DNA from 2 places in the Roseateles flavus genome. Region 2 is predicted to be linked to the other one. Evidence: riboswitches for the same ligand, from Rfam matches in the RefSeq annotation. Region 2 holds a riboswitch; the other holds the start of a gene.
The links. A riboswitch is a leader RNA that binds a small molecule or an ion and turns the genes downstream of it on or off. The one in region 2 is predicted to bind cobalamin.
Positions count from the first base shown of each region.

Region 1 (4,330 bases), on a different contig from region 2:
AGCATGGGCCCGCGCGTGCTCGATGGCCTCGGGGATCTCCATCTTCACGTGCCCGGCGGCATTGAGGATCAGTGGCAGGACCAGCACGCGCCGCGCGCCAGCCGCCGCCTGCAGCAGGCCGTCGTGCAGGGACGGAGGCGCGAACTCGATGAAGCAGACCTCAATGCGCCAGCCCGGCTGCCGGGCCTGCCATTGGCGGACAAAGGCGTGGATCTCGGCATTGCCGGCGGGCTCGCGCGAGCCATGGCCCACGAGCAGGAGGGTGGTGTCGTTCATGCGGACTCCGTGGGCACGCTGGCGCGCCGGTAGCGATGGGTGAAGCTGGGGTCGTACAGCTTGGAACGTGCCAGGTCTGGCCACTGACGCGCGCCCAGGGTGGGGCTGGCGATCACCATGGCCTGGCTGACGATGCCGGCCTCGCGGCACAGGGACTTGATCGTTGCCACCGTGCCGCGCAGGACCCGCTGATGCCCCGGCCAACTGGCCTTGTGGACCACCAGCATGGGCGCGTCCGAGGGCCAGCCGGCCTCCTGCAGCGCGGCTTCGACCTTGTGCAGCAGGGTGATGGAAAGAAAGATGCACAGCGTGCTTCGATGGCGGGCCAGCTCCACCAGGCTCTCGCCCGCCGGCATGGGCGTGCGGCCCTCCACGCGCGTGAAGATCACCGTCTGGGTGACCTCGGGCAGGGTCAGGCTTTCCACAGCCGCGGCCGCCGACGCCATGGCCGAGGACACCCCTGGCACCACCTCGATGGCCACGCCAGCGGCATCCAGGGGCTGCACCAGTTCGATCAGGGCCCCGTACAGCGCGGGATCGCCCGTCTGCAGGCGCACGACGGTGGCGTGCTGCCGGGACTGCTCGATCAGCCACTCCGACATCTGCTCCAGCGTCATGTCCTTGGAGTCACGCAGGACGCAACCCGCCGGGGCCCAGCGCGTGGCGGCCTCGTCGACCAGGGACCCGGCATAGAGGATGGCGCCGGCGCGGGCGATGAGATCCCGGCCGCGCACGGTGATCAGGTCCGGCGAGCCTGGTCCGGCGCCGACGAAGAACACCGCGCCCGGCATCTGCTGTGGCGCGCGGTTCATGCGCCGGCGCTGATGCGTTCATCGCAGCACAGGCGCACCAGGGCATCCCGGCGCCGTGCCAGGGCCTGTGCGCCGCGTACCAGCAGCCCGCTCAGCAGCGGCTCGGCCAGCGCCACCGTGACGTAGGACGCGGCAAACATCGCCCAATCCTGCAACGCCGTGCTGGTCTGCCCGTTGGCCAGCCAAAAGCCCACCATCAGGGTGACCCCCGCGTAGTAAGTGGCATCGAGCTGCAGGAGGAAGCGGCGGCTCAGGGGCCGGTCGCGGCGTCCCAGCAACTGATGGGTGAGCAGCAGCGGCACCATCAGCGAAAGGGCGTTGACCGCCAGATGGACCAGGTCCAGCGGCTCGAACAGCAGCCCCTGCACCAGCAGACCCAGGCCGAAGCCGAACAGGGTGGGCACCAGGCCGCACAGCAGATAGATGGGCATGGCCCCCACGAAATGCAGCTCGGACGGCCCGACCTTCAGGTGGACGAGCTGCATGCAGGCGGTGAAAAAGAGTGCTGCAAGCACGCTGCGCAGCACCAGGACCGGCTGGCGAAGCAGGGCAGGGGCGTGGTGCGCCAGCAGCAGGGCGGCGGCGCCATTGGCGAAGAGCAGCTTGGCGGGCGCCAGCAGGCCGGGTTCGATATGCATGGGGACTTCCAATCGGGTGTGTGAAGGCGCGGGCGCACGGCAGCAGCGCCGCAGCCCGTTCGAGATGAAGACGGATTCAGGCCTGCGCTGACCCGAAAAGGTCAGCACATGGCCAGTTGGCTCAGCAGCCAGCGCCTGGGGTCAGGGGGAACGAAGCATGACAAACCCTCCGGCCTGCACGCCCCGTGCAGGATTGAAGCCAGGAATCGCCGAGTGAGGGAGGAGGAGGGGTGTGGCACGATCCGGCGGCAAGCCGGGCGCGCAAACAGCCCGAGCCGCCCACCGCAGCATCAGCACCAAAACACTGCGGGCCGGTCTCCGGGCTTGCAAGTCCGGAGTATCGAACTCCGGCAGGCCGCTCCTTCCCGGACCGGAGTCCAGTGGATTCAAGCGCAGCCCTGACCTTGCTTACCGTTGCGGGGGCAGCGTTGGCATTGCGGGCTCCTGGGCGGAGCGCCGCGCACCAACTTCCCGTTTCACCAGGCCGGTCCGGACGGACCACCTGGCACCTTCAGTGTGCGGCCGCAGTATACGTGCGCTGGCCGCCTTCCACGGCCTAGCGCAGCCGGCGGGCCGCTCGTCATCGCATGAAGCGGGCGATGGGCGCCCGGGCGATGTCATGAACACGACTGTTGTTGAGGCGAGGCAAGGCCAGGGGGATCTGAAGGCGAGGAACTGGCTGAGTCGGCCCTGCTGGCCGTGGCCGTGCGCTACGGCGCCATCTTCCAGATACGCTTCTGACTGTCAATGAGCCAGACAGCGTCGGTCTCTGACACGGAAATCCCCAGAAGGTTCGTGACACCGGACGGCAATACCTTTGTTTCCCAAGTTCCGTTATTCCAAGCCGGACTGCCTAACGTGTATTTGGCCAGTTGATCCTGGCCATTGCCTTGCGAGGTGACGACCCAAACGGTGTTCTTGCCAGCCGCCAGGAGGCGCACGCCACTGGGCGCGGCCGCGCCACCAGCGATCAGGCAAAGCCCTCGAGAAACGCAGCCATAAGCCGCTCGCAGAGTTTCGATCCACAAAACAGGGCGTTGAGCCGCTCCAGCAGCTCCAGCGGGGACCGACATTGCACTGCTTGTTGCTCCATACGACGTCCAGCCTGGTGATGATCCACACCCTCCCAAACTTTGATAAACAGTATTGGAGGCATCACCTTTCTTGGTGGCAAAAAAGCTGGAACCCCGCCCGCTCGCCACGTTGATCGGACCAAAATCGCACGAGGGCGATAGGGTGGCGTTGTAAGTGGGGAGCGCCGGACCGACGGGGCTGAAGTTCTGGGCCACCGACCAGTACTTTCCGTCAGCATCGACGACGCCCCATCTCAATCCATCGTAGGAGGTGATTGAAACCGCATTCGGTGTGGGCCAGCCCGGCGTTGGGGTGAGCCGATCCCAGGAACCGGCTGCGCCCGAGACGTAAAAGGCGCCGTCGGTCCCGACAAGCACGGCGCCTTTGTCTCCCGCCGCGGCGATTGCTTTGGCAGCCCCCGGCATCTGTTGCCACTGTTGCGCATAGGCCTGTGAAACAGGCAGCAGCATGGCCACCGCAGACACGGCTGTGACTTTGACTCTGCTGAGAAGGGAAGTCATGTCATTCCTTCACGTAGGGGCTTGAACTGCCTGTCCGTTGAATAAGTGGCCGTCGTCAGGGGAGATAAAAGCGGCTCTCCATGACATGCGGTTCAAATATATAAACTGCCAGACCAGATATCAGCCAGTTCTGCTCGGCGATAACGGCGGCGTGATATCTGACAATCTCTACAGTACGGCAGGAATCATCGAATGAAGATTCCCGTCATGCAGCCAGGCCACGGTGCTCGCGAACAGTACAAGGGAATGCAGCGGGTTTGAAAGGACGCCTCGAATTCGCGAGCGCTTACATCTTACGAACGTAGTCACGATATCTACAGCCGCTATCCCTATCTGATACTGCGTTGAGTGCCTGGCTGCAGTTGCCCTGCCAGATTCGAATCATGAGAGGTGCCCGGCCTCGATGGCGGGGCCGCGTTGCCAGGCCGGGGCGTCCGGCGTGCGAAGGAAATCGAGGGTCAGGCTGTGCGTCAACTGCCGACCATCGCATCCGCCCAGTCGAGCACCAGCGCCTCGATCTGCGCGCGGTCCAGGGCGGGCTCCAGCTCCTCTGCCTCGGCATAGGTGCCCGTGGGCAGGGCCTGAAGGCCCTGCTCGGCATCAGTCCAGGTGAAGCGCGCCGTGCAGGCAGGGCAGCCCAGGTGATGTCCGGCGCGCGCGCTGCGCGTGCGAACCAGCGTCGGGCCGCAGACCGGGCAGTGCTGCAGCGGGATGCCATCATCGCTGTGACCGACGATGCCATCGAAGGCGCCATCCCGCCCCATGCGCAGGAACGTGGTCCCCAGCGCCAGATCGAACTGCTTCCCCAGCTCGGACTCGATGATGTCCAGGGCCTTGGCGATGGGCATGCCGGCGCGGTACGGCCGTGTGCTCGTCATGGCATCGAACGCGTCGCAAAGGCCTACCAGCCGGGCGTCGCGGGGAATCTCCTCGCCGGCGAGTCCCATGGGATAGCCCCGGCCGTTGGGCATTTCGTGGTGATGGTGGATCACACCGACGACCAGTTCCG
Region 1 covers NZ_JBDPZC010000006.1:62,296-66,625, reverse strand. Annotated here, with positions in the region: gene ABDJ40_RS13625 (sirohydrochlorin chelatase) at 1-276, opposite strand, end outside; gene cobM (precorrin-4 C(11)-methyltransferase) at 273-1,088, opposite strand; gene ABDJ40_RS13615 (energy-coupling factor ABC transporter permease) at 1,085-1,726, opposite strand; cobalamin riboswitch at 2,025-2,246, opposite strand; gene ABDJ40_RS13610 (hypothetical protein) at 2,437-3,321, opposite strand; gene ABDJ40_RS13605 (HD-GYP domain-containing protein) at 3,792-4,330, opposite strand, start outside.
Region 1: it holds a riboswitch for cobalamin, as region 2 does, so the genes downstream of both, ABDJ40_RS13615 (energy-coupling factor ABC transporter permease) here and ABDJ40_RS10395 (TonB-dependent receptor domain-containing protein) in region 2, are expected to answer to the same signal.

Region 2 (4,330 bases):
CCCAGGCCCTGAATACGAGGACACCCGCCACAACGCCGGCTTCTGGTGGATAGACCAGCTGGCCCGGCGCCTGGGCGGCAGCCTGCAGCTCGACAAGAGCTACTACGGCATGGTGGCCCGCATCAACAACGCCCCCGGTGCCAGCGGCCCCATCTGGCTGCTGCAGCCGCTCACCTACATGAACCTCTCGGGCAAGTCGGTGGCGGCGCTGGCGCGCTTCTTCAAGATCACGCCCGAGGAGATCCTGGCCATCCACGACGAGCTGGACCTCCCCCCCGGCGAGATGAAGATGAAGCAGGGCGGCGGCACCGGCGGCCACAACGGTCTCAAGGACATGCAGGCCCAGCTGGGCTCGGGCAATTTCTGGCGCCTGCGCCTGGGCATCGGCCATCCAGGTCACAAGGGCGAGGTGGCCGCCTATGTGCTGCGCAAGCCGCCGGTTGATGAGCGCATCGGCGTCGAGCAATGCATCGCCAAGAGCCTGGATGCCGTGGAGCTCATGCTCAAGGGCGACATGGCCAAGGCCCTGACCCAGATCCATGCCAAGCCGCCCCGGCCCAAGCCACCGCGCCCCGCCCCCGCCGAGGGCGCACCCGCAGGGTCCGGCGCACTGTCGGCGCCGGGCAGTCCGGCGCCAAAGGCCGCAGCCTCATCGGCAGTCGTGGCCGGCCCGCAGCCAGGCCCACAGCCGACGTCCCCCGCAGCTTCGGCGGCACCTTCGCTGGCCACGGCACTGCCAGCTTCGCCCGCAACGTCTTCCCAGACCGCGCCGACAGGCACGCAGGCGCCAGCCGCAGGGGCCGCCCCCCGCACCGCCCCGTCCCCGGCCAAGGCGGCGGGGGCGCTGTCCTCCGCCTTGTCCTCCGCCCTGGCTTCGGCCCTGGGCAGGAACAAGACCTGACCCCGCTGGCCGGGGCCGCACCATGCAGACGATGCCGCCCCGCGCGATCCTGGCCCTGCTGCTCGGCACGCTGGCGTTGGCCCCCCTCGCGGCGGTGAGCCAGGCTGGCCCCGGCCAGCTCACCCTCTACCGGTGCGGGCCACAGGGGCGCGAGCTGCGCAACACGCCCTGCCCTCAGGAGCCCGGCGCCAGCCAGGTGCTGCACTACGACCCTGGCGATGCGCAGGCCGCGGCGGCCGCGCAGGAGCGGATCCGCCGGGAAGGCCTGCTGATCGAGCGGCAGGCCCGCGAACGCGAAGCGCGGGACCGTGCCGAGCGCCGCGCCGTGGAGCGAGCAGACCCAGGGGTGTCGATGGGGTCCAAGGCTCAGCCCTTGGGCGCAGCCACAGCGGCGCCGGCACCGCCAGCCCCGCAACGCCGGGCCGGGGCCCGCCACGGCAGGCCGCTAGGCAAGACGCCCAACAAGACGCAGCACAAGCCGGAGCCGCTGCCACCACCGCAGAAGGGCGTCGAGCCGGCACCGCAAGGCCCTGCCGCGCAAACGCCCTAGCGCCCTGCGCGGCCCGGGGCCGCGGCGACGGGCAGACGGGCAGACGGGCAGACGGGCAGACGGGCAGACGGGCAGGCCCATGCCCATGCCTCGGGCCTTCGTCCGGGCGCTGCCCATGCGCATGCCCACGGCATGCGCAATGCACCCCCTTCATCGCGCTCCGTCACCCCTGCCCGGGGTCACACACCGGCCCCTACGCCTCGACCGTCGCCGGCGCCCCCGAGTGCTCCTGAGTGCTCCCGGGTGCGCCCGCTGCGGAGGTCCCGCCGCAAGGCTTGACGGCGCCCGGCCCGTGGCGCCGGGGCGGCTTGAGCCCGGTCAAGCCACGCTTTCAGCGATCACTCGGCCAGCCTGGACTAGAATGCGCGCTGTTGGTGCTCGCCCCGACCCATCGGTCAGGGCAGTTAAACGGGAATCAGAAAGGAACGCCTCCACGAGGCCGCCCCAACCTGAGCTGTCCCCGCAACGGTAAGCGGACAAGGCTGCAAGGCCTTCAGTTGCTGCACATGAATCCACTGGTGCCCCGGCACTGGGAAGGATGCAGCGACGCGATCCGCCAGCCCGGATACCGGCCAACGGGTGAGGTGCCTGCGCAAGCAGCGCCTCGTTTTCACAGGAGCCTGCGGGGAAGCTGGCACCTGGACCGCCTCGTAGTCCCGTTTTTCTCATGTCCGCTTCCTTCTTGCGTGCTGCACGCCAGCCTTCGCCTGCGCGCCTGCCTGCCTCCGTCCGTCCCTCCTCCACCCTGAACATGATCGCGCTGGGCCTGCTGGCCCTGTCGGCACAGACCCAGGCGCAGGAAACGCCCAACAAGCTGGGCCAGGTCCAGGTCACCGCCACCCGCTCCAAGCTGGACCTGAGCCAGGTGCTGGCCGACGTCACCGTGCTGACCCGCGCCGACATCGAGCGCCAGGGCTTCGGCAATCTGGTGGACCTGCTGGGTCGCCAGTCTTGCGTCGAGCTCGTGCGCAACGGCAACCCCGGCACCAACACCAGCCTCTTCCTGCGCGGCGCCAACACCCAGCACACCCTGCTGCTGGTGGACGGCGTGCGCATGGACACGCAGTCCGGCTCCGGCGGCGCTGCCTGGGAAGCCATTCCCCTGGCCCAGATCGAGCGCGTGGAGATCGTCCGCGGCGCGGCCAGCAGCGTCTATGGCTCGGATGCCGTGGCGGGCGTGATCCAGGTCTTCACCCGCAAGGGCAAGCGCACGCCCACCGTCGAGATCGGCGCCGGCGTGGGCAGCCTGGGACTGGTCAAGGGCGACCTCAGCGTCAGCGGTGCCGCAGGCGCCCTGGACTACGCCCTGAGCCTGGCCCAGGAAGTGGCCGACGGCTTCAACATCCGCAAGGTCACCAACGATCCCGCCTACAGCCCCGACGTCGACGGCTGGCGCACCCACAGCGTCAACGCCCGCCTGGGCTACCAGCTGGACGCCGGCCAGCGCCTGGAGCTGGTCAACACCTACAGCAGCCTGGACAGCGACTACGACGCCTCGGCCAAGCCCAAGGTCGGCGTGCGCGACCGCAATCTGCATGACACCCACGCCAGCCGCGCCCTCTGGAGCGCCCAGTGGAATGCAGACTGGCAGACCGAAGCCAGCATCGGCGACTCGCGCGAGCGCTACGAGACGCTCAGCAACAACGCCTCCACCTACCTGACCGAGACCCAGGTCCGCCAGTACACCCTGGGCGGCACCGTCAAGCTCCCCGTGGGCCAGCTCAATGCCGTGCTGGAACGCCGCGAGGACAAGCTGATCAACTCCGGCCTGCTGCCCACCACCGGCGGCCAGGTCAAGCGCCACCAGAATGCCGTGGCGGCCAGCTACCTCTACAGCAACAGCAGCATCGACGCCCAGCTGCACCTGCGCCATGACCAGGACAGCGCCTTCGGCGGCATCAACACCGGCACCGTGGCCGCGGGCTGGCGCTTCCTGCCGGGCCTGCGCGCCTGGGCCAGCGCCGGCACCGCCTTCCGCGCCCCCACGCTCTACCAGAGCTTCAGCGAGTACGGCCCCAAGCCCGGCGTGGCCGCCCTCAACCCCGAGCGCGGCCGCAACACCGAGCTGGGCCTCAATTGGAGCCAGGGCGACAGCGAGCTGGGCCTGACGGTCTACAACAACCGCATCCGCGAACTGATCTCCTGGGACAGCAGCTTCGCGGCGAACTGCGTCTCCACCTACGGCGGCTGCTACGGCAACCTGGCCAAGGTGCGCCTGCAGGGCGTGAGCCTGCAGGGCGAGACGATGGTCGCCGGCCTGCGCGTGCAGGGCTCCGTGGACTTCCAGAACCCGCGCGACCTGACCACCGACAAGCTGCTGGGCCGCCGCGCCAAGAAGCACGCCAGCCTACGCCTGGAGAAGACGCTGAACCAGTGGTCCGGCGGCCTGCAGATCCAGGCCCATGGCAGCCGCTTCGACGACAACGCCAACACCAAGCCCCTGGGTGGCTACAGCCTGGTCAATCTGGACCTGAGCTATCGCGTGAACTCGCAAGTGCGCCTGCAGGCCAACATCGACAACGCCTTCAACAAGGACTACGAGACGGCCAAGGGCTATGCGCAGGCACCGCGGACCTTCTTCATCGGCGTGCGCTTCACCCCCACGCTGTAAGGACTCCCCCTGGGCGCTTCGTGCGCCCTCGAGGGGCCCGATCCTGGCCGGAGGGCGCCCTGCGGGCTTCTTCCGCCTGGCGAAGAACCGGGCCTCACGGCCCACCGCGGGCGTCGCTCGGTGAAGGCAGATTGATGCGAAAAGGTCCACGAGCATGAGCACGCAGTCACACACACTCATCGTTGGCGGGCAGCGCAGCGGCAAGTCGCGGCAGGCCGAGCGCCTGGCGCTGGACTGGGCCCGCGAGCCTGGTCACAGCGTCTGCGTG
Region 2 covers NZ_JBDPZC010000004.1:109,521-113,850, reverse strand. Annotated here, with positions in the region: partial or broken gene pth (aminoacyl-tRNA hydrolase) at 1-595, shown strand, start outside; gene ABDJ40_RS10400 (hypothetical protein) at 933-1,451, shown strand; cobalamin riboswitch at 1,807-2,042, shown strand; gene ABDJ40_RS10395 (TonB-dependent receptor domain-containing protein) at 2,119-4,062, shown strand; gene cobU (bifunctional adenosylcobinamide kinase/adenosylcobinamide-phosphate guanylyltransferase) at 4,217-4,330, shown strand, end outside.